Regions from separate parts of the Bacillus jepli genome, predicted to be linked through region 1. Evidence: a T-box and tRNA genes for the amino acid it is inferred to sense, from the RefSeq annotation. Region 1 holds a T-box; the other regions hold tRNA genes.
The links. A T-box is a leader RNA that pairs with one kind of tRNA and senses whether it is charged. The one in region 1 lies ahead of thrS (threonine--tRNA ligase), so its partner is inferred to be a tRNA-Thr.
Positions count from the first base shown of each region.

Region 2: it has a tRNA-Thr gene. The T-box ahead of thrS (threonine--tRNA ligase) is inferred to sense a tRNA for this amino acid. The anticodon was not compared.
Region 3: it has a tRNA-Thr gene. The T-box ahead of thrS (threonine--tRNA ligase) is inferred to sense a tRNA for this amino acid. The anticodon was not compared.

Region 1 is NZ_JBDFMO010000001.1:2,459,776-2,467,593, forward strand. It holds gene ABC371_RS12605 (replication initiation and membrane attachment family protein) at 1-633, shown strand, start outside; gene dnaI (primosomal protein DnaI) at 649-1,578, shown strand; gene ytxC (putative sporulation protein YtxC) at 1,889-2,740, shown strand; T-box leader at 2,816-3,046, shown strand; gene thrS (threonine--tRNA ligase) at 3,098-5,029, shown strand; ribosomal protein L20 leader region at 5,151-5,285, shown strand; gene infC (translation initiation factor IF-3) at 5,364-5,882, shown strand; gene rpmI (50S ribosomal protein L35) at 5,904-6,104, shown strand; gene rplT (50S ribosomal protein L20) at 6,144-6,500, shown strand; gene ABC371_RS12640 (DUF1294 domain-containing protein) at 6,655-6,924, shown strand; gene ABC371_RS12645 (TVP38/TMEM64 family protein) at 6,996-7,583, shown strand; gene ABC371_RS12650 (sigma-w pathway protein ysdB) at 7,600-7,818, opposite strand, start outside.
Region 2 is NZ_JBDFMO010000001.1:2,295,271-2,303,088, reverse strand. It holds gene ABC371_RS11840 (penicillin acylase family protein) at 1-1,818, opposite strand, end outside; gene ABC371_RS11835 (TIGR00266 family protein) at 2,011-2,805, shown strand; gene ABC371_RS11830 (hypothetical protein) at 2,858-3,034, shown strand; tRNA gene ABC371_RS11825 (tRNA-Glu) at 3,123-3,194, opposite strand; tRNA gene ABC371_RS11820 (tRNA-Ser) at 3,218-3,308, opposite strand; tRNA gene ABC371_RS11815 (tRNA-Asn) at 3,314-3,388, opposite strand; tRNA gene ABC371_RS11810 (tRNA-Ile) at 3,398-3,474, opposite strand; tRNA gene ABC371_RS11805 (tRNA-Gly) at 3,488-3,561, opposite strand; tRNA gene ABC371_RS11800 (tRNA-His) at 3,571-3,646, opposite strand; tRNA gene ABC371_RS11795 (tRNA-Phe) at 3,672-3,744, opposite strand; tRNA gene ABC371_RS11790 (tRNA-Asp) at 3,753-3,828, opposite strand; tRNA gene ABC371_RS11785 (tRNA-Met) at 3,921-3,997, opposite strand; tRNA gene ABC371_RS11780 (tRNA-Ser) at 4,043-4,135, opposite strand; tRNA gene ABC371_RS11775 (tRNA-Ile) at 4,155-4,231, opposite strand; tRNA gene ABC371_RS11770 (tRNA-Met) at 4,251-4,327, opposite strand; tRNA gene ABC371_RS11765 (tRNA-Ala) at 4,360-4,435, opposite strand; tRNA gene ABC371_RS11760 (tRNA-Pro) at 4,447-4,523, opposite strand; tRNA gene ABC371_RS11755 (tRNA-Arg) at 4,529-4,605, opposite strand; tRNA gene ABC371_RS11750 (tRNA-Leu) at 4,619-4,707, opposite strand; tRNA gene ABC371_RS11745 (tRNA-Gly) at 4,722-4,796, opposite strand; tRNA gene ABC371_RS11740 (tRNA-Leu) at 4,801-4,881, opposite strand; tRNA gene ABC371_RS11735 (tRNA-Lys) at 4,895-4,970, opposite strand; tRNA gene ABC371_RS11730 (tRNA-Thr) at 4,976-5,051, opposite strand; tRNA gene ABC371_RS11725 (tRNA-Val) at 5,214-5,289, opposite strand; rRNA gene rrf (5S ribosomal RNA) at 5,300-5,415, opposite strand; rRNA gene ABC371_RS11715 (23S ribosomal RNA) at 5,521-7,818, opposite strand, start outside.
Region 3 is NZ_JBDFMO010000001.1:894,081-901,898, reverse strand. It holds rRNA gene ABC371_RS04585 (16S ribosomal RNA) at 1-1,454, shown strand, start outside; rRNA gene ABC371_RS04580 (23S ribosomal RNA) at 1,731-4,661, shown strand; rRNA gene rrf (5S ribosomal RNA) at 4,717-4,832, shown strand; tRNA gene ABC371_RS04570 (tRNA-Asn) at 4,839-4,913, shown strand; tRNA gene ABC371_RS04565 (tRNA-Thr) at 4,916-4,988, shown strand; tRNA gene ABC371_RS04560 (tRNA-Glu) at 5,010-5,084, shown strand; tRNA gene ABC371_RS04555 (tRNA-Val) at 5,088-5,163, shown strand; tRNA gene ABC371_RS04550 (tRNA-Thr) at 5,325-5,400, shown strand; tRNA gene ABC371_RS04545 (tRNA-Tyr) at 5,409-5,493, shown strand; tRNA gene ABC371_RS04540 (tRNA-Gln) at 5,681-5,755, shown strand; tRNA gene ABC371_RS04535 (tRNA-Lys) at 5,761-5,833, shown strand; tRNA gene ABC371_RS04530 (tRNA-Gly) at 5,842-5,916, shown strand; tRNA gene ABC371_RS04525 (tRNA-Ala) at 5,941-6,016, shown strand; gene rocF (arginase) at 6,189-7,091, shown strand; gene sigW (RNA polymerase sigma factor SigW) at 7,264-7,818, shown strand, end outside.

The sequences.
Region 1 (7,818 bases):
GTTATGAGCGCCCTTGACCCCAATGAAAAAATTGATATTGAAAAGTTAAGAAAGGCTTCAAGGGATTGGTATCAATTTGAAACGGGAAATGAATTACCTACTCTGACGGAAAAAATTCAACCGTTAGCAACTCAAACAATGGTTAATAAAGTTCCGCAAACAAAGGAAGAGGAATTAATACAAAAGCTTGAAAGAATTTCTCCGAAAGAGTTTCTAATTGATGTTTCTGGGGGAGCGCAGCCGTCTGTCTCCGAATTAAAAATCATTGAAGAGGTCATGTTCCGACAAAACCTTCTTCCAGGTGTTGTGAATGTACTGTTGTATTATGTCATGTTAAAATCAGATATGAGACTAACAAAGTCCTATATTGAAACCATTGCGAGCAACTGGGCACGTTTGAATATTAAGACAGTAAAAGAGGCAATGGAAACAGCTAAGAAGCATAATTGGACCGCTGATAAAAAGACAAATAAATATAAAAGACAACCAATTCGCAAAGAATTATTGCCTGATTGGCTAAAGCAAGAAGAAGGACCGCAAGCAGAAGCACCAAAACAGGAAGAAACACATGATCCATCGTTTGAGGAAAAGAAGCGTTTATTCGAGGAAAGACTGAAAAAAAAGAGCAAATAGGGTGGGGGTGAGGACGTGAAACCGATTCAAAATTCTTTAAAAAAACTATCTAATAGCACTGGATTTCAGCAGCGATATGAACAAATCAAGCATGAGGTATTGAATCATCCAGAGGTAAGGGACTTTATAAATGTCCATCAAGACGAAATTTCGAGTGATACAATCAATAGAAGTCTTGGTAAGTTGTACGAGTATATTAACCAAAGCAAGGAATGTAATAAATGTGCAAGCCTTGATACATGTAAAAACATGCTACAGGGATATCATCCTCAACTCGAACTTAAAGGCAATTCAATCGATTTAAGCTATGAAAGATGTCCGAAAAAGGTTATGTATGATGAGCAGATTAAATATAAGTCATTAATTAAAAGTATGTATGTTCCAAAGGATATTCTTGATGCATCCCTTGAATCTATTGAATTTGATGAAGGCCGTTCGGATGCGATTTTATTAATCCAGGAATTTCTTGATCATTATGAACCAGGTAAACGGATGCAAGGACTATATTTATACGGTTCATTTGGGATTGGGAAAACCTATTTTTTAGGGGCACTTGCAAATGGTTTGGCACAAAAAAAGGTAGCATCCATGCTCGTCTATGTACCGGAATTTATGAGAGAATTAAAGGGTTCCCTTCAAGATCAATCCATCAATTCTAAAATTGATGCAGTCAAAAAGGTCCCAGTTTTAATGCTTGATGATATTGGGGCAGAATCGATGTCCAGCTGGATGCGTGATGATATTCTTGGAAGTATTCTACAATATCGGATGCTTGAAAACCTACCTACCTTCTTCACTTCAAACTTTGATTTCAAAGGACTTGAACACCACTTATCCTATACACAACGTGGTGAAGAGGAAAAGGTAAAAGCAGCTAGAATCATGGAACGAATTAAATATTTAGCGAAACCAGTTGAACTTAAAGGGAACAATCGTCGCTACTAACTTTATTCAGCCGGTTTTACCCGGCTGAATAAAGTTAGAGCCTCCGGCGGATGCCACGATTTTTCAGAGGAAATTTTTCGAGCTGTAAGATCAAAGACTAAGAACGCCACATCCTGTGGCAACGTCTTTATGACCCACTTCATGTGGGCCTAAAAATCGGGCGCAAATACACCAAGGCGCATTTGATTCAAGCATATAGCTATCTCAAAAAAGGGATAGCTATTTTTTTATATTCTAAAGTTGTCCCATTAACCATATACATGTAACAGGGTAATGGTATTGGTGAAATGGGGGGACTAGCTTGATTGAAATGCATTTTCAAGAAATAACAGATGCACAAAAAATGTATAAGGGCTTACTAAGTAAGGCGAAAGCTCTTTCTATAGATTACATAGAGGTTGTAAATGAAGAAGAAAAAGTGGTGGCGGTTTTCGCATCAGAAAAAACAAATTATGTTGTACAGGTCGTGATTATTCCGGTAATGACCGAATTTATAATCAAAAATAAAGAAGATCATTGGATTCTGGATTATATCGAAAACATATTTTACTTTACTGATTTTGAAGAGAAAAAACAAATTTTAGAGATTGCAAAAGCGTTAATGGATGGGAATAACCCTGATATCCCTGCTGTGCAGGATGTCGTTCCGCGTGAACAACTGATAGCTGAAGCACTTCACGAATTCCTGCAGGTTCCCATTTCTTTTTCCTTTGAATCGTTTTTAAAGTTTCGTATGCGCTCGTATAATGAAATATTATTACAAATTGTGGAGTCAGCAATTGACGAGTACAAACTGGAGCAAGAGTATCAAACGTTTATCCAAGGACTGCGAGAATTTCGAGAAAAGCGGGAACCAAAGCTTGAACAATTACATATTTTACATGATGAGCAATTTTATTTTTATACTGACACATTTACTGAGATTAAACGAAATGAGCTTTTCAAGTTTATCGATCGAAAATTAATTTTACATCAGCCGATGTATATTGATTCTGCGGTTTTGGCACCATTAGTATCAATTGCACCTAAATCAATATCAATTTATACCGATCAGATTGATAATGGAATGATCCAAACCATTCACAACATTTTTTTAGAGAATGTCACGATTTATACAAAGAAGTCCTTTGAAAATCAACGTCTGAAAGCAAAAAAAATATAAAATATGCAAAGTGCCCTTGATTTAACTTTTAAATAAGACTATAATACACACATATTACAAATGATACATTTATAATTAAAAGTTATGATGAGGACACGATGGTATAATTACGGTTTTTAGAGAGGGAAGCCAAGGCTGGAAGCTTCCTAACACGAATGATACTATTACCACCTCTAAACTTCAGTAGTGAACCTTTGTATACAAAGCTGTAATTACTGACGGGTTAACCGTTATTTATTTCTTGAGCCATTCGATTTTTTGAATGGAAACAAGGGTGGAACCACGATACAAATACTCGTCCCTTTTATTTGGGACGGGTATTTTTTATTTTCAAAAAGAATAAGGAGTTGAAAACTGATGTCAGATGTAGTAAAAATTACATTCCCAGACGGAGCAGTGAAGGAGTTTCCTAAAGGAACAACAACAGAAGAAATTGCAGGCTCAATCAGCCCAGGACTAAAGAAAAAATCAATTGCCGGTAAATTTAACGGCAAGGAAATTGATTTGCGAACTGAAATCCATGAAGATGGTGAAATAGCAATCATTACCCAAGATACTGATGCAGCGTTAGAAATCATGCGACACAGTACAGCTCACTTAATGGCGCAAGCGATTAAGCGTCTATACAAAGACGTTAAGCTTGGTGTAGGTCCAGTTATTGAAAATGGCTTCTACTATGATATCGATATGGAAAAGTCATTAACACCTGAGGATCTACCTGAAATTGAAAAAGAAATGAAAAAAATTATAAATGAAAATCTTGAAATTCACCGGATAGAGGTTTCACGAGATGAAGCGATTCGTCGCTACGAAGAGATTGGTGACGAGCTAAAGCTTGAGTTGATTCAAGATATTCCAGAAGGAGAACCTTTATCTATTTATGAGCAAGGTGAATTCTTTGACCTTTGTCGTGGTGTTCATGTTCCTTCAACAGGAAAAATTAAAGAATTTAAACTATTAAGCATTGCTGGTGCATACTGGCGCGGGGATAGCGACAACAAGATGCTTCAACGTATTTATGGGACTGCATTCTTCAAAAAAGCAGAGCTTGAAGAACATCTTCGTTTCCTTGAAGAGGCTAAAGAGCGTGACCATCGAAAATTAGGTAAGGAACTAAGCCTCTTTACAAACTCACAAAAAGTAGGGCAAGGCTTACCTTTATGGCTTCCAAAAGGTGCGACTATTCGTCGTGTGATCGAACGCTATATTGTGGATAAAGAAGTTAGACTAGGCTATGATCATGTGTATACACCTGTTCTTGCAAATGTCGATCTATATAAAACTTCAGGTCACTGGGATCATTATCAAGATGACATGTTCCCGGTAATGGAAATGGATAATGAAGAGCTTGTGCTTCGTCCAATGAACTGCCCGCATCACATGATGATCTACAAAAATGGCATTCACAGCTATCGTAAGCTTCCAATCCGCATTGCGGAATTAGGAACAATGCATCGTTATGAAATGAGTGGGGCATTATCTGGTCTGCAACGTGTTAGAGGAATGACTCTAAATGATGCGCATATCTTCGTCCGTCCAGACCAAATTCAAGAAGAGTTTAAGCGTGTTGTTAACCTTATTTTAGAAGTTTATAAAGACTTTGATATTAAAGACTACAGCTTCCGTCTTTCTTATCGCGATCCTGCTGATACTGAAAAATACTTCGATGATGATGCGATGTGGGAAAAAGCGCAAGCTATGTTAAAAGCTGCAATGGATGACCTAGGTCTTAATTATTTTGAGGCAGAAGGTGAAGCAGCATTCTATGGTCCAAAGCTTGATGTTCAAGTTCGTACAGCACTTGGAAAAGATGAAACACTTTCAACAGTTCAGCTTGACTTCTTATTACCGGAACGCTTTGATTTAACTTATATAGGTGAAGACGGAAAACAACATCGTCCAGTCGTCATCCACCGTGGCGTTGTATCTACAATGGAACGCTTTGTTGCTTATCTAATTGAAGAATACAAAGGCGCATTCCCAACTTGGTTAGCACCTGTTCAGGTTCAAGTCATACCAGTTTCTCCAGATGTTCATTTAGACTATGCGAAGAGTGTTCAAGAGAAGCTTCAAGCAGAAGGCTTACGTGTAGAAATAGATGACCGCGATGAAAAAATCGGCTATAAAATTCGTGAAGCCCAGATGCAAAAAGTTCCATTTATGCTCGTTGTAGGAGACAATGAGATGGGGGAAAATGCAGTAAACGTACGTAAATATGGCGAGCAAAAATCAGAGACTATGTCGTTTGATACATTCCTTGCTGCTATTCTACAAGAAGTTAAAAAATAAAAAAGTCTTGTCAAATATAAAAGTGCATGCTAGAATAAATTTCGTTGTGTTATTCTAGTCATGCACCGTTTGACAGAAACCATCTTACATGTTATACTTCTTTAGGTAATTGAATACTTGTTTGATAAAGTAGAAGCACCCGCTTCTCACCTGATTGACGCAAATTGCAGTTGGTAGGTCTTACGTTCATTAATCATTAATGTGTAAATGAATTGTAATAGTGTGGGTGTATATACATTCACACTTTTTTATTTGTCTCAAATCTGTAAAATGCGCAAGATTTCAAACGAGGCATTCAGTAAATGCGTAAGTGAAAATACCTTGGAGGTGGCTAATTATTAGCAAAGACATGATGGTAAACGAGGGCATTCGTGCCCGTGAGGTTCGTTTGATTGGTTCAAATGGTGATCAGCTAGGAATTAAATCCAAAAATGAAGCATTAGAGATTGCTGCTAGAGCAAATCTTGATCTTGTACTAGTTGCCCCAAATGCGAAACCCCCTGTATGTCGTATTATGGACTACGGTAAATTTCGATTTGAGCAACAGAAAAAGGATAAAGAAGCTCGCAAAAATCAAAAGGTTATTAACATCAAGGAAGTTAGACTTAGTCCGACAATTGATGAGCATGATTTTAATACAAAGCTTCGCAACGCAATCAAATTCCTTGAAAAAGGTGACAAAGTTAAAGCATCTATTCGCTTTAAAGGTCGTGCGATTACACATAAAGAAATCGGTCAACGTGTTTTAGATCGTTTTTCTAAAGCTTGTGCTGAAGTTGCTACTGTTGAATCACATCCAAAAATGGATGGAAGAAGCATGTTTTTAGTACTAGCACCTAAAACTGAAAAGTAATGAAACGAGGAGGAACTCCCTATGCCAAAAATGAAAACACACCGTGGATCTGCAAAACGTTTTAAGAAAACAGGATCTGGAAAGCTTAAACGTTCACATGCATATACAAGCCACTTATTTGGAAATAAATCTCAAAAGCAAAAGCGTAAGCTTCGCAAAGCTTCATTAGTGAGCAAAGGCGATTTCAAACGTATTCGCCATATGTTAGACAACATTAAATAATCGATGATTGATTGATATAGATTCTAGGAGGGAAACAAAATGCCAAGAGTAAAAGGCGGAACTGTTACACGCAAACGTCGTAAAAAGGTATTAAAATTAGCTAAAGGTTATTTCGGTTCAAAACACACTTTATATAAAGTTGCAAACCAACAAGTAATGAAATCATTAATGTATGCTTATCGTGATCGTCGTCAAAAGAAACGCGACTTCCGTAAGCTATGGATTACTCGTATCAATGCAGCTGCTCGTATGAATGGTCTTTCTTACAGCCGTTTAATGCACGGACTTAAAGTAGCTGGTATCGAAGTAAACCGTAAAATGCTTGCTGAACTAGCTGTTAGCGACGAAAAAGCATTCGCTGAATTAGCAACTGTTGCAAAAAGTAACTTAAAATAATTTAGTCTAGGTAAAAAGGTTACTCCCATTGTAAAATGAGAGTAACCTTTTTTGTTTGTCGATTTAGCTAACAGCTATAAAAACGAACTAATAGCCATAAAAACAAAATAACAGCTATAAAATTTTATTTTTGATTATAATAGGGGGAATCACAATGTACCAAATTCTAATAATCTATATAATCCTCAATATTTATGGTTTCCTACTCATGTACATCGACAAAAATAGAGCTAAAAACAACAAATGGCGCATCTCTGAAAAACATATTTGGATTGTCTCAATGGTAGGCGGCGCGCTTGGAACAACTTTTGGTATGAAGCAGTTTCGACATAAGACGAAGCATAAGCAATTTGTCATCCTTCTTCCTTTTCTTGCAATCCTTACAATTGCCATTTATGTTTATATTTTAGTTACCTTGTCATAACAACTTGTACGATTGTATATGCTTAAATAGCACTTTTCTTATAAATTTATCGGAAGAGGTGAGTTGTACATTTGGATGATACGATGACACTGCTGTTTGTTTTTATTCAATCCACTGGACTGCTTGCCCCCATTATTTTTATTGGTATACATCTTATCCGTCCTATCTTTTTCATACCAGTTCCTGTCGTATGTATCGTCGGGGGCATTTTATTCGGCTCTGTTTTTGGAACGCTCTATTCCATACTAGGATTAACCATGCTTAGCATTCTTTTTTATTTCTTATATCGGCAGGTCCCAAGATTGTCCAACAAAATTAATACACTCAAGCAAAAATGGTTAGGAGACAAAGTGAATTTTACTATTGGGCAAATTGCAATCTTACGTCTTATTCCTTTTATTAATTTTCACCTATTATCACTATGTATCATGGATGTTACAAGGCATTTTCGAAACTATGCCAAAGCCTCCTTCTATACAAATTTCCCAGTAGCCCTTCTCTATACCGTTTTCGGTCAATTTATCCGTGAATTCTCTACAACTGTAATTCTCGCGATACTCCTAGCACTTACTCTATTGTTCTATCTACTCCGAGAAAAACAGGTTATTATCAAATGGCATGAATTTTTTAATCCTAAGGCAGGTAGGTCATTTCAATGAAAAAACAGTCGTGGAGTTAACGCTCACGACTGTTTTCCTTTAGTAGTTCTTTTATTGGACTTTTCCAATCAATTTTCGCATGTGGATATACTTCATTAATTCTACGCTCGATGTATTGAAAATCCGTATAGGTTAATCCCTTCAAATTATCAGTTTTGGCCCATACAAAGATAGATACAACCTCAAATGATTTTTTGGTAGATCCTAAATATTTTTCCCCTTCAAATAAAACTCC
Region 2 (7,818 bases), 160 kb from region 1:
CCATTTATGAAAGACTAAAGGCTCTCCATCTTCTATTCGGTCTACAAAATCCCACTCTTCAAACTCCTTTATTACCGTTTTATCAATGTCTCTTAGCTTATCTTCGCTGTTTGATACTACATCTATTAAAAACGGAACAAATTCTTCAGCTTGCAGATTATGTTGATCAAATTGGAGTTTAAGCATATCATCTGCCGTTAACACTTTCTTACTTGACAATACATCTTGAATTCGTTGCTGTCGATATGGCTGAGCCCACGTATTCGTTATATGGTAAGGATATTCATCCGGCGCAATTTTATTATTTGCGGTAGAGATAAAACCTTCCTCCGGGTTCACGATGGTAGGGAGTTCATCCCAAGGAATATATCCCTCCCACTCGTATTCATCTGTCCATCCTGGTACAGCAACAGAACTATCTCCTTTTTTTCGGATTGGGATCAACCCATTTGCTCGATAAGCGATCGTTCCATCTGTTGCTGCAAAAACAAAGTTTTGAGCAGGTGTATGAAAATATGTAAGTGCTTCTTTAAATTCAGCCCAATTTTTCGCCTTGTCAAACATCAGCACCGCCTCTAGTTCAGTCGAAGCATCAAGTGCAGTCCATTTTAATGCTAAAGCTGTTTCCTCCTTGTGATCATGGGTAAATTCAGAAATGATTGGACCATGTCTAGTAACCTGAACTTGATATGGGATAGTATCCCCATCCTTTACCTTTATTGGCTCCTCAATAATAATGGCATCTTCCCATTTCCCCATATACTCAAATTGATTAGGATTATCCGGATTTCTCCTTTCAATATATAAATCCTGGACATCAGGTCCCACGTTAGTAACTCCCCAAGCAACATGTTCATTACGACCTAATATGATTCCTGGGACACCGGCAAATATCACACCACTAACGTTCACTTCATCACTTTGCAAATGCGTTTCATACCAAATTGATGGTGTAGCTAATGCTAGATGTGGATCATCAGCTAGTATAGGCATCCCTGATTCTGATTTCTCACCACTTACAACCCAGTTATTACTCCCATTAAACTCATTTGGAAAGGGAGCAGTTGCTATACTTTTTGAAATATCAATAGGATGATCCTTCATCGCTTGAATAACAGTTGCACCATCTTCAGGGTAAGTCGGGAATAATTCTAGTAATTTTTCTTCGGATACATTCTGTGCCATATAATAGCGAAATGCCTGCCCTTTATAATGTCCCCCTAAATCGTATGCCATGTATTTTCCAATGGTAAGAGAATCAGTGGGACTCCATTCAGTCGGTTCATATCCTGCCAATGTAAATTCGACAGGCAATGTATTCTTTTCCTTTGCTTCCAATATAAAAGCATTTACGCCATCTGCATAAGATTGGAGAACAGACTTAGCTTCCTCTGAATATCCTTCATATGATATTTTTGCAGCCCTTCTTAGACCAAGAGTTCTAAAATACTTATCTTGATCAACAAGAGAAGAACCTATTACTTCACTTAACTCTCCTGAAGCCTGCCTTCGGCTTAAATCCATCTGAAATAAACGATCCTGCGCCGTAACGTACCCTTGAGCGAAATACAAATCATGATTATTTTTTGCTACAATATGTGGGACCCCATTTTGATCGCGGAATACCTCTACCTCATCGGTTAATCCTGCAATCGAAACATTTCCCTCAAGCGTAGGTAAACTTTTTCTTAAAAATAAATAGCCTACTATAATGCTTGTAATCAGAAGGAGTATGATAACGATTCCTGTTAATAAAACAACTCTCGAACGCTTCTTTCTTGGCCATAACCGTCTTTTTATAATGACTTCAGAACTCATATAATCCCCCATCACTTAATTATTTTGAGAAAATTCTAAATATATTATAGTATTCCTATTTAAATTTGTCATGGATATCCTCAACTAGAATTAACATTTTTTTCATACTTCATTTACAGTTTTAAAGGATAATACTAGTAAACGACGAATTACTTCTTTGTATATATTTTTGAGAAAGAAAGGAAGAATCGGATGAACGCACATGAGATCGAGTATAAACTTTATGGAGACGATATGCAGTTTGTTGAAATCGAATTAGACCCAAGTGAAAGTGTCATTGCCGAAGCCGGTGCCATGATGATGATGGAAGATGGCATTTCGATGGAAACAATATTTGGTGACGGATCAGGAGCTGCAGGTGGAGGTCTTTTTGGAAAACTATTAGGAGCTGGTAAAAGGGTACTTACAGGAGAAAGTCTCTTTATGACCGTCTTTACAAATAACAATATGGGGAAAAAACATGTTTCCTTTGCTGCACCCTATCCCGGAAAAATCATTCCTGTTGATTTAAGCATGCTAGGTGGCAAAGTAGTTTGTCAAAAGGATGCCTTTTTATGTGCGGCAAAAGGAGTTTCAGTTGGCATTGATTTTCAACGAAAGTTAGGAACTGGCTTCTTTGGTGGAGAGGGATTCATCATGCAAAAATTAGAAGGAGATGGTCTAGCATTTTTACATGCAGGTGGTACCATACATAAAAAAGAACTTCAACCTGGGGAAATCCTAAGAGTCGATACAGGCTGCCTAGTAGGATTGACGAGGGATGTCGATTATAGCATTGAGTATGTAGGAAAAATTAAAACCGCTTTTTTTGGTGGTGAAGGTCTATTCTATGCTACTGTTAGAGGCCCTGGTACGGTATGGATACAATCACTACCATTTAGCCGCCTTGCAGACCGAATTTTTGCGAGTGCACCTAGAAATGGTGGAAGCACAGGTGAAGGGAGTATTTTAGGAGGACTTGGTAATTTTCTAAATGGGGATGATTAATAAAAGAATAATTAAAGGAAGAACTGGGAGGATAATAAATGGAGGTGTAGAGATGAGACGAAAAAAAGAAGTTGAAGATTTCAATGGTGAAGCTCCATTATTTGATGCGCCAGACGATAAAATTCTTGCTTTTGATATGTTTCGTGGAGTATCCCCTGGGATCTTTTCCGATGTGGACTTAGATAACCCTGCTCAAAAAATCGAAGAGGATATTATGCCCAAAGATTAGTACACCTGGCAACAGGTGTTTTTTTATAGGCTAAAGAAGAACTCTATAAAAAATAAAAAACGCCATGAGAAATTCTCATAACGCTTGATGACCCGTACGGGATTCGAACCCGTGTTACCGCCGTGAAAGGGCGGTGTCTTAACCGCTTGACCAACGGGCCAGATTGTATATTTAAAATCGTCATGGCGGAGAAGGAGGGATTTGAACCCTCGCGCCGCTTACGCGACCTACACCCTTAGCAGGGGCGCCTCTTCAGCCACTTGAGTACTTCCCCAAAAATGGCTCCGCAGGTAGGATTCGAACCTACGACCGATCGGTTAACAGCCGATAGCTCTACCACTGAGCTACTGCGGAATAACAATATGGTGGGCCTAAATGGACTCGAACCATCGACCTCACGCTTATCAGGCGTGCGCTCTAACCAGCTGAGCTATAGGCCCATTAAGGTAAAATTGGAGCGGGTGATGAGAATCGAACTCACGACATCAGCTTGGAAGGCTGAGGTTTTACCATTAAACTACACCCGCATTCATATATGGGGCGGCTGATGGGAATCGAACCCACGAATGTCGGAACCACAATCCGATGCGTTAACCACTTCGCCACAGCCGCCATTAATTTTTTAAAAATAATAAGGTGGCTCAGGACGGAATCGAACCGCCGACACAAGGATTTTCAGTCCTTTGCTCTACCGACTGAGCTACTGAGCCACTACATATGGCGGTCCCGACCGGGATCGAACCGGCGATCTCCTGCGTGACAGGCAGGCATGTTAACCGCTACACCACGGGACCATTTATTAAATATTTAATCTTTTATTTTCAAGACAAATATTATCTTACTATATCTTTTGAATCTAGTCAACAACTTTTTTTAGTTGTTTTTTTGGTTGCGGGGGCAGGATTTGAACCTACGACCTTCGGGTTATGAGCCCGACGAGCTACCAGACTGCTCCACCCCGCGATAATAGAAATCATATAAAATTAAACTATTCTTAAATAATAAATATGGCGGAGGAAGAGGGATTCGAACCCCCGCGGGCTTTAACACCCCTGTCGGTTTTCAAGACCGATCCCTTCAGCCGGACTTGGGTATTCCTCCACATATAAGAAGTTGTAGATGGTGGACCTTGTAGGACTCGAACCTACGACCGGACGGTTATGAGCCGTCTGCTCTAACCAGCTGAGCTAAAGGTCCGTAATGCTTTTAAATTTAATGGTAGCGGCGGAGGGGATCGAACCCCCGACCTCACGGGTATGAACCGTACGCTCTAGCCAGCTGAGCTACACCGCCATAAATCATATAATTATATTTTTTAAAATCATTGGTGGAGCCTAGCGGGATCGAACCGCTGACCTCCTGCGTGCAAAGCAGGCGCTCTCCCAGCTGAGCTAAGGCCCCGATTTTTTAAATGGTCGGGAAGACAGGATTCGAACCTGCGACCCCTTGGTCCCAAACCAAGTGCTCTACCAAGCTGAGCTACTTCCCGTAATATGGCGCGCCCGAAAGGAGTCGAACCCATAACCTTCTGATCCGTAGTCAGACGCTCTATCCAATTGAGCTACGGGCGCATTATTCATTAAGTGGTGCCGAGGACCGGAATCGAACCGGTACGGTAGTCACCTACCGCAGGATTTTAAGTCCTGTGCGTCTGCCAGTTCCGCCACCCCGGCATTGTAAATTTCTTTGGAGCGGAAGACGGGATTCGAACCCGCGACCCCCACCTTGGCAAGGTGGTGTTCTACCACTGAACTACTTCCGCATAATGCGGGTGAAGGGACTCGAACCCCCACGTCAAAGACACTAGATCCTAAGTCTAGCGCGTCTGCCAATTCCGCCACACCCGCAAAACTATTTAAATGGTGAGCCATGAAGGACTCGAACCTTCGACCCTCTGATTAAAAGTCAGATGCTCTACCGACTGAGCTAATGGCTCGTAAGTGGTGCCGGCGATAGGAGTCGAACCCACGACCTACTGATTACAAGTCAGTTGCTCTACCAACTGAGCTACACCGGCATTATTAAGATCTCAAACCACTCTGGATTTGATTGTGATAAGTCGTCCTAATCTCAGATAGCTTATTCAAGAAGCAGCTCGATTAGTACGCTGAAGTAATTTCAAGAAACTTATTCGGTCGTGCTCTACCAACTGAGCTACACCGGCAAAATTTTAAATTAATGGTGGAGGATGACGGGATCGAACCGCCGACCCCCTGCTTGTAAGGCAGGTGCTCTCCCAGCTGAGCTAATCCTCCATCTTCTCCAACCTAGCGACGTCCTACTCTCACAGGGACAAAGTCCCAACTACCATCGGCGCTGAGAAGCTTAACTTCCGTGTTCGGTATGGGAACGGGTGTGACCTTCTCGCTATCGTCACTAGATAAGGTAAAGACAAGATATATTATACTATCTTCAGAATAAATTTCAAGAAGAAATTTTCATTCCTTCAAAACTAGATAACGTTTCTACATTCATTAGAAGAGATTTTGGTTAAGTCCTCGATCGATTAGTATCAGTCAGCTGCACATGTCACCATGCTTCCACCTCTGACCTATCAACCTCGTCATCTTCGAGGGATCTTACTAGTTTAACACTATGGGAAATCTCATCTTGAGGGGGGCTTCATGCTTAGATGCTTTCAGCACTTATCCCTTCCACACATAGCTACCCAGCTATGCCCTTGGCAGGACAACTGGTACACCAGCGGTGTGTCCATCCCGGTCCTCTCGTACTAAGGACAGCTCCTCTCAAATTTCCTACGCCCACGACGGATAGGGACCGAACTGTCTCACGACGTTCTGAACCCAGCTCGCGTACCGCTTTAATGGGCGAACAGCCCAACCCTTGGGACCGACTACAGCCCCAGGATGCGATGAGCCGACATCGAGGTGCCAAACCTCCCCGTCGATGTGGACTCTTGGGGGAGATAAGCCTGTTATCCCCGGGGTAGCTTTTATCCGTTGAGCGATGGCCCTTCCATGCGGAACCACCGGATCACTAAGCCCGACTTTCGTCCCTGCTCGACTTGTAGGTCTCGCAGTCAAGCTCCCTTGTGCCTTTACACTCTACGAATGATTTCCAACCATTCTGAGGGAACCTTTGGGCGCCTCCGTTACTCTTTAGGAGGCGACCGCCCCAGTCAAACTGCCCACCTGACACTGTCTCCAAGGCCGATAAGGCCTTCGGGTTAGAATTTCAATACAGCCAGGGTAGTATCCCACCGACGCCTCCACCGAAGCTGGCGCTCCGGCTTCCAAGGCTCCTACCTATCCTGTACAAGCTGTACCAAAATTCAATATCAGGTTGCAGTAAAGCTCCACGGGGTCTTTCCGTCCTGTCGCGGGTAACCTGCATCTTCACAGGTACTATAATTTCACCGAGTCTCTCGTTGAGACAGTGCCCAGATCGTTACACCTTTCGTGCGGGTCAGAACTTACCTGACAAGGAATTTCGCTACCTTAGGACCGTTATAGTTACGGCCGCCGTTTACTGGGGCTTCGATTCAGAGCTTCGCTTACGCTAACCCCTCCTCTTAACCTTCCAGCACCGGGCAGGTGTCAGCCCCTATACTTCGCCTTGCGGCTTCGCAGAGACCTGTGTTTTTGCTAAACAGTCGCCTGGGCCTATTCACTGCGGCTTTTCAGGGCTATTCACCCTAAAAAGCACCCCTTCTCCCGAAGTTACGGGGTCATTTTGCCGAGTTCCTTAACGAGAGTTCTCTCGATCACCTTAGGATTCTCTCCTCGCCTACCTGTGTCGGTTTGCGGTACGGGCACCTTCTACCTCGCTAGAAGCTTTTCTTGGCAGTGTGGAATCAGGAACTTCGGTACTTTATTTCCCTCGCCATCACAGCTCAACCTTACGGTAAGCGGATTTGCCTACTTACCAGTCTAACTGCTTGGACGCGCATATCCAACAGCGCGCTTACCCTATCCTCCTGCGTCCCTCCATTGCTCAAACGGTAATGAGGTGGTACAGGAATTTCAACCTGTTGTCCATCGCCTACGCTTTTCAGCCTCGGCTTAGGTCCCGACTAACCCTGAGCGGACGAGCCTTCCTCAGGAAACCTTAGGCATTCGGTGGAGGGGATTCTCACCCCTCTTTCGCTACTCATACCGGCATTCTCACTTCTAAGCGCTCCACCAGTCCTCTCGGTCTGACTTCGCTGCACTTAGAACGCTCTCCTACCATTGTTCGTAAGAACAATCCACAGCTTCGGTGATACGTTTAGCCCCGGTACATTTTCGGCGCAGAGTCACTCGACCAGTGAGCTATTACGCACTCTTTAAATGGTGGCTGCTTCTAAGCCAACATCCTGGTTGTCTAAGCAACTCCACATCCTTTTCCACTTAACGTATACTTTGGGACCTTAGCTGGTGGTCTGGGCTGTTTCCCTCTTGACTACGGATCTTATCACTCGCAGTCTGACTCCCGAGAATCAAGTCTTTGGCATTCGGAGTTTGACTGAATTCGGTAACCCGATGAGGGCCCCTAGTCCAATCAGTGCTCTACCTCCAAGACTCTAACTCGAGGCTAGCCCTAAAGCTATTTCGGAGAGAACCAGCTATCTCCAAGTTCGATTGGAATTTCTCCGCTACCCACACCTCATCCCCGCACTTTTCAACGTGCGTGGGTTCGGGCCTCCATTCAGTGTTACCTGAACTTCACCCTGGACATGGGTAGATCACCTGGTTTCGGGTCTACAACCACGTACTATCTCGCCCTATTCAGACTCGCTTTCGCTGCGGCTCCGTCTCTTCAACTTAACCTTGCACGGGATCGTA
Region 3 (7,818 bases), 1.6 Mb from region 1:
TAGCGGCGGACGGGTGAGTAACACGTGGGCAACCTGCCTGTAAGACTGGGATAACTTCGGGAAACCGGAGCTAATACCGGATAATATATGAGACCACATGGTCTCGTATTAAAAGATGGCTTTTGCTATCACTTACAGATGGGCCCGCGGCGCATTAGCTAGTTGGTGAGGTAACGGCTCACCAAGGCAACGATGCGTAGCCGACCTGAGAGGGTGATCGGCCACACTGGGACTGAGACACGGCCCAGACTCCTACGGGAGGCAGCAGTAGGGAATCTTCCGCAATGGACGAAAGTCTGACGGAGCAACGCCGCGTGAGCGAAGAAGGTCTTCGGATCGTAAAGCTCTGTTGTTAGGGAAGAACAAGTATCGTTCGAATAGGGCGGTACCTTGACGGTACCTAACCAGAAAGCCACGGCTAACTACGTGCCAGCAGCCGCGGTAATACGTAGGTGGCAAGCGTTATCCGGAATTATTGGGCGTAAAGCGCGCGCAGGCGGTCCTTTAAGTCTGATGTGAAAGCCCACGGCTCAACCGTGGAGGGTCATTGGAAACTGGGGGACTTGAGTGCAGAAGAGGAGAGCGGAATTCCACGTGTAGCGGTGAAATGCGTAGAGATGTGGAGGAACACCAGTGGCGAAGGCGGCTCTCTGGTCTGTAACTGACGCTGAGGCGCGAAAGCGTGGGGAGCGAACAGGATTAGATACCCTGGTAGTCCACGCCGTAAACGATGAGTGCTAAGTGTTAGAGGGTTTCCGCCCTTTAGTGCTGCAGCAAACGCATTAAGCACTCCGCCTGGGGAGTACGGTCGCAAGACTGAAACTCAAAGGAATTGACGGGGGCCCGCACAAGCGGTGGAGCATGTGGTTTAATTCGAAGCAACGCGAAGAACCTTACCAGGTCTTGACATCCTCTGACACTCCTAGAGATAGGATTTTCCCTTCGGGGACAGAGTGACAGGTGGTGCATGGTTGTCGTCAGCTCGTGTCGTGAGATGTTGGGTTAAGTCCCGCAACGAGCGCAACCCTTGATCTTAGTTGCCAGCATTAAGTTGGGCACTCTAAGGTGACTGCCGGTGACAAACCGGAGGAAGGTGGGGATGACGTCAAATCATCATGCCCCTTATGACCTGGGCTACACACGTGCTACAATGGATGGTACAAAGGGCAGCAAAACCGCGAGGTTAAGCCAATCCCATAAAACCATTCTCAGTTCGGATTGCAGGCTGCAACTCGCCTGCATGAAGCCGGAATCGCTAGTAATCGCGGATCAGCATGCCGCGGTGAATACGTTCCCGGGCCTTGTACACACCGCCCGTCACACCACGAGAGTTTGTAACACCCGAAGTCGGTGGGGTAACCGTAAGGAGCCAGCCGCCTAAGGTGGGACAGATGATTGGGGTGAAGTCGTAACAAGGTAGCCGTATCGGAAGGTGCGGCTGGATCACCTCCTTTCTAAGGAAACTGAAGTTCTACGAACTTCATAAAAAGACGCTTTGTATTGTGGTCAGTTTTGAGAGTGCTTTTGTGCTTTCAAATTCGTTCTTTGAAAACTAGATAACGTAACAAAACATTCATTGAAGTAGTAAAAGTTCTTTAAAACTTAAAGGTGAATGAGAAGCGAGAAGGTCGAGGAACCGATTGAGGAATCACCGGAGCGTACTTTAACGTACGTGAGGATGATGACGACAAGTGGTGACGAAGAGATTCGAAGCTTATCAAAGCCGAATAGGTTAAGTTATGAAGGGCGCACGGTGGATGCCTTGGCACTAGGAGCCGATGAAGGACGGTACTAACACCGATATGCTTCGGGGAGCTGTAAGTAAGCATTGATCCGAAGATTTCCGAATGGGGAAACCCACTGCTCGTAATGGGGCAGTATCCTTACCTGAATACATAGGGTGAGAGAAGGTAGACCCGGGGAACTGAAACATCTTAGTACCCGGAGGAAGAGAAAGCAAACGCGATTTCCTGAGTAGCGGCGAGCGAAACGGAAGATAGCCCAAACCAAGAGGCTTGCCTCTTGGGGTTGTAGGACACTCTATACGGAGTTACAAAAGAGCGAAGTAGACGAAGTGACCTGGAAAGGTCCGTCAGAGAAGGTAACAACCCTGTAGTTGAAACTTCGTTCTCTCTTGAGTGGATCCTGAGTACGGCGGGACACGTGAAATCCCGTCGGAAGCTGGGAGGACCATCTCCCAAGGCTAAATACTCCCTAGTGACCGATAGTGAACCAGTACCGTGAGGGAAAGGTGAAAAGCACCCCGGGAGGGGAGTGAAAGAGAACCTGAAACCGTGTGCCTACAAGTAGTCAAAGCACATTTATGTGTGATGGCGTGCCTTTTGTAGAATGAACCGGCGAGTTACGATCCCGTGCAAGGTTAAGTTGAAGAGACGGAGCCGCAGCGAAAGCGAGTCTGAATAGGGCGACATAGTACGTGGTCGTAGACCCGAAACCAGGTGATCTACCCATGTCCAGGGTGAAGTTCAGGTAACACTGAATGGAGGCCCGAACCCACGCACGTTGAAAAGTGCGGGGATGAGGTGTGGGTAGCGGAGAAATTCCAATCGAACTTGGAGATAGCTGGTTCTCTCCGAAATAGCTTTAGGGCTAGCCTCGAGTTAGAGTCTTGGAGGTAGAGCACTGATTGGACTAGGGGCCCTCATCGGGTTACCGAATTCAGTCAAACTCCGAATGCCAAAGACTTGATTCTCGGGAGTCAGACTGCGAGTGATAAGATCCGTAGTCAAGAGGGAAACAGCCCAGACCACCAGCTAAGGTCCCAAAGTATACGTTAAGTGGAAAAGGATGTGGAGTTGCTTAGACAACCAGGATGTTGGCTCAGAAGCAGCCACCATTTAAAGAGTGCGTAATAGCTCACTGGTCGAGTGACTCTGCGCCGAAAATGTACCGGGGCTAAACGTATCACCGAAGCTGTGGATTGTTCTTACGAACAATGGTAGGAGAGCGTTCTAAGTGCAGCGAAGTCAGACCGAGAGGACTGGTGGAGCGCTTAGAAGTGAGAATGCCGGTATGAGTAGCGAAAGAGGGGTGAGAATCCCCTCCACCGAATGCCTAAGGTTTCCTGAGGAAGGCTCGTCCGCTCAGGGTTAGTCGGGACCTAAGCCGAGGCTGAAAAGCGTAGGCGATGGACAACAGGTTGAAATTCCTGTACCACCTCATTACCGTTTGAGCAATGGAGGGACGCAGGAGGATAGGGTAAGCGCGCTGTTGGATATGCGCGTCCAAGCAGTTAGACTGGTAAGTAGGCAAATCCGCTTACCGTAAGGTTGAGCTGTGATGGCGAGGGAAATAAAGTACCGAAGTTCCTGATTCCACACTGCCAAGAAAAGCTTCTAGCGAGGTAGAAGGTGCCCGTACCGCAAACCGACACAGGTAGGCGAGGAGAGAATCCTAAGGTGATCGAGAGAACTCTCGTTAAGGAACTCGGCAAAATGACCCCGTAACTTCGGGAGAAGGGGTGCTTTTTAGGGTGAATAGCCCTGAAAAGCCGCAGTGAATAGGCCCAGGCGACTGTTTAGCAAAAACACAGGTCTCTGCGAAGCCGCAAGGCGAAGTATAGGGGCTGACACCTGCCCGGTGCTGGAAGGTTAAGAGGAGGGGTTAGCGTAAGCGAAGCTCTGAATCGAAGCCCCAGTAAACGGCGGCCGTAACTATAACGGTCCTAAGGTAGCGAAATTCCTTGTCAGGTAAGTTCTGACCCGCACGAAAGGTGTAACGATCTGGGCACTGTCTCAACGAGAGACTCGGTGAAATTATAGTACCTGTGAAGATGCAGGTTACCCGCGACAGGACGGAAAGACCCCGTGGAGCTTTACTGCAACCTGATATTGAATTTTGGTACAGCTTGTACAGGATAGGTAGGAGCCTTGGAAGCCGGAGCGCCAGCTTCGGTGGAGGCGTCGGTGGGATACTACCCTGGCTGTATTGAAATTCTAACCCGAAGGCCTTATCGGCCTTGGAGACAGTGTCAGGTGGGCAGTTTGACTGGGGCGGTCGCCTCCTAAAGAGTAACGGAGGCGCCCAAAGGTTCCCTCAGAATGGTTGGAAATCATTCGTAGAGTGTAAAGGCACAAGGGAGCTTGACTGCGAGACCTACAAGTCGAGCAGGGACGAAAGTCGGGCTTAGTGATCCGGTGGTTCCGCATGGAAGGGCCATCGCTCAACGGATAAAAGCTACCCCGGGGATAACAGGCTTATCTCCCCCAAGAGTCCACATCGACGGGGAGGTTTGGCACCTCGATGTCGGCTCATCGCATCCTGGGGCTGTAGTCGGTCCCAAGGGTTGGGCTGTTCGCCCATTAAAGCGGTACGCGAGCTGGGTTCAGAACGTCGTGAGACAGTTCGGTCCCTATCCGTCGTGGGCGTAGGAAATTTGAGAGGAGCTGTCCTTAGTACGAGAGGACCGGGATGGACACACCGCTGGTGTACCAGTTGTCCTGCCAAGGGCATAGCTGGGTAGCTATGTGTGGAAGGGATAAGTGCTGAAAGCATCTAAGCATGAAGCCCCCCTCAAGATGAGATTTCCCATAGTGTTAAACTAGTAAGATCCCTCGAAGATGACGAGGTTGATAGGTCAGAGGTGGAAGCATGGTGACATGTGCAGCTGACTGATACTAATCGATCGAGGACTTAACCAAAATGATGAATGTAGGAGCGTTATCTAGTTTTGAAGGAATGAATCCTTCAACATAGTCTAGTGGCGATAGCGAAGAGGTCACACCCGTTCCCATACCGAACACGGAAGTTAAGCTCTTCAGCGCCGATGGTAGTTGGGACTTTGTCCCTGTGAGAGTAGGACGTCGCTAGGCAATTATTCCGCAGTAGCTCAGTGGTAGAGCTATCGGCTGTTAACCGATCGGTCGTAGGTTCGAATCCTACCTGCGGAGCCATTGCTTCCATAGCTCAGCTGGTAGAGCACTTCCATGGTAAGGAAGAGGTCAGCGGTTCGAGCCCGCTTGGAAGCTTAAAAAAGGGAATTGTTAAATGGCCCGTTGGTCAAGCGGTTAAGACACCGCCCTTTCACGGCGGTAACACGGGTTCGAATCCCGTACGGGTCACCATTTGGAGGATTAGCTCAGCTGGGAGAGCACCTGCCTTACAAGCAGGGGGTCGGCGGTTCGATCCCGTCATCCTCCACCATTAATTTTATCTTTTGCCGGTTTAGCTCAATTGGTAGAGCACGACCGAATAAGCTTCTTGAAATTACATCAGCGTACTAATCGAACCACTTCTTGAATTAGCTTTTTGAGATTAGGACGACTATACACAATCAAATATTTATTGGTTTGAGATCTTAATATGCCGGTTTAGCTCAATTGGTAGAGCAACTGACTTGTAATCAGTAGGTTGGGGGTTCAAGTCCTCTAGCCGGCACCACCTTAAATGGAGGGGTAGCGAAGTGGCTAAACGCGGCGGACTGTAAATCCGCTCCCTCAGGGTTCGGCGGTTCGAATCCGTCCCCCTCCACCATTTATAGTTTTCGAAAAGCCTTTATTCTTTCTTTGGACAAGTTCAAAAGGATGAAGTAGGCTATTTTTATGGAAATTGTAGATTTAATTAGTAAAATTACTCATATATTGCAGGTAATTGTGCAAGATAATAGGGTAATTGAATACAACAAATTTCCGGTTAATAACTTGAGATGAAGTTTAATTAATGGGCTATAGCCAAGCGGTAAGGCAACGGACTTTGACTCCGTCATTCGTAGGTTCGAATCCTGCTAGCCCAGCCATTTTAGAGCCATTAGCTCAGTCGGTAGAGCATCTGACTTTTAATCAGAGGGTCGAAGGTTCGAGTCCTTCATGGCTCATCTCATATGCGGAAGTAGTTCAGTGGTAGAACACCACCTTGCCAAGGTGGGGGTCGCGGGTTCGAATCCCATCTTCCGCTCCACGAACTACTTCTTTTTCGTATTTAGGGGCCTTAGCTCAGCTGGGAGAGCGCCTGCTTTGCACGCAGGAGGTCAGCGGTTCGATCCCGCTAGGCTCCACCAATTGAATGACGTATATCGTATAAACCTTAAAGGGTTTATTTTTTTTGCATAAATCCAGAAATATCCTCATCCCTCCCCGGTCATAGTGTATAGATATACATGATTTTGTTGAGTTGAGTCAATCTATTGAAAGCAGTTACAATAGAGTATATGGGAGAGGGGGCATTTAATCATGAAGAAGGATATATCGATTATTGGAGTACCAATGGACTTAGGTCAGATGCGTAGAGGCGTCGATATGGGACCAAGTGCCATTCGTTATGCTGGTGTGGTTGAACGATTAGAAAGGCTTGACTTTGATATAGATGATTTAGGTGATATCGAAATTACTCGTCCAACTCGTGAGGAAGTGGCCAATGATGAAAATTTAAAAAATCTTGAGAAAGTATCTGAAGCCAATGAGAAGCTTGCTGCTACGGTTGATGAGGTCATACTGAATGGAAGATTTCCACTTGTTTTAGGTGGCGACCATAGCATTGCCATTGGAACACTTGCTGGGGTTTCAAAACATTATAAAAATTTAGGGGTCATTTGGTATGATGCTCATGGTGATTTAAACACGGCAGACACCTCACCATCTGGCAATATTCATGGAATGCCACTTGCGGCAAGCCTCGGACTTGGCCATAAGCGTCTCACTGATATTGCTGGATATACTCCAAAGCTCAAAACTGAAAACGTTGTCATAATAGGGGCGAGATCACTCGATGATGGTGAGAAAGCATTAATTAAACAGCTAGGGATTAAAGTGTATACGATGCATGAAGTTGATCGTTTAGGTATGACAAAGGTCATGGAAGAAACGATTCGTTATCTGAAAGACAGAACAGATGGTGTACACTTATCATTAGATTTAGATGGTCTTGATCCACATGATGCACCAGGCGTGGGAACCCCTGTACTTGGCGGGATTAGTTACCGTGAAAGCCATTTGGCGATGGAGATGTTAGAGGAATCGAAATTAATTACGTCTGCTGAATTCGTGGAGGTTAATCCAATTTTAGATGATAAAAATAAAACAGCTTCAGTTGCTGTTGCTTTAATGGGTTCTTTATTTGGAGAAAAACTTCTGTGAGGACTTCACAGTATCTCGGGGATTAAGGGGTACTGTGTTTTTTATTTTTAAAGATTTGAATTCTGCCACATAAACTAGCCAAAATTTGTTAAAATGAAAATTATGGAGAAAATGAAACCTTTTTTAAGGTCAATCGTAAATAATGATACCCGCAGTGGCGGAGGTATACAAAATGGAGACTATCATCAAAAACAGAATTAGGCAGATAAAAAATGGAGATCAGAATGCATTTGCGGAGATAGTAGAATTTTACAAAGACAAGGTTTTTCAAATATGCTATCGTATGCTTGGAAACCGACATGAGGCGGAGGATATTGCACAGGAAGCCTTTATTCGGGCTTATGTTAATATTCATAGCTATGATTTGAATAAAAAGTTTTCAACATGGTTATATCGGATAGCAACGAATCTGTCGATTGACCGCATTCGTAAGAAAAAGCCTGACTACTATCTAGATGCTGAGCTTGCGGGCTCAGATGGACTAACTATGTATTCGCAGATTGCCGCAGATGCTGCATTACCGGAGGACGAGCTAGAAACGATGGAGCTTCAAGAATTAATTCAATCAGAAATAATGAAGCTTCCGGATAAGTATCGTTCGGTTATTGTTTTAAAATACATCGAGGAGTTTTCGCTAAAGGAAATTAGTGAAATTCTTGACCTACCGGTGGGTACGGTAAAAACAAGAATTCACAGAGGTCGAGAAGCATTACGAAACCAGCTTCGA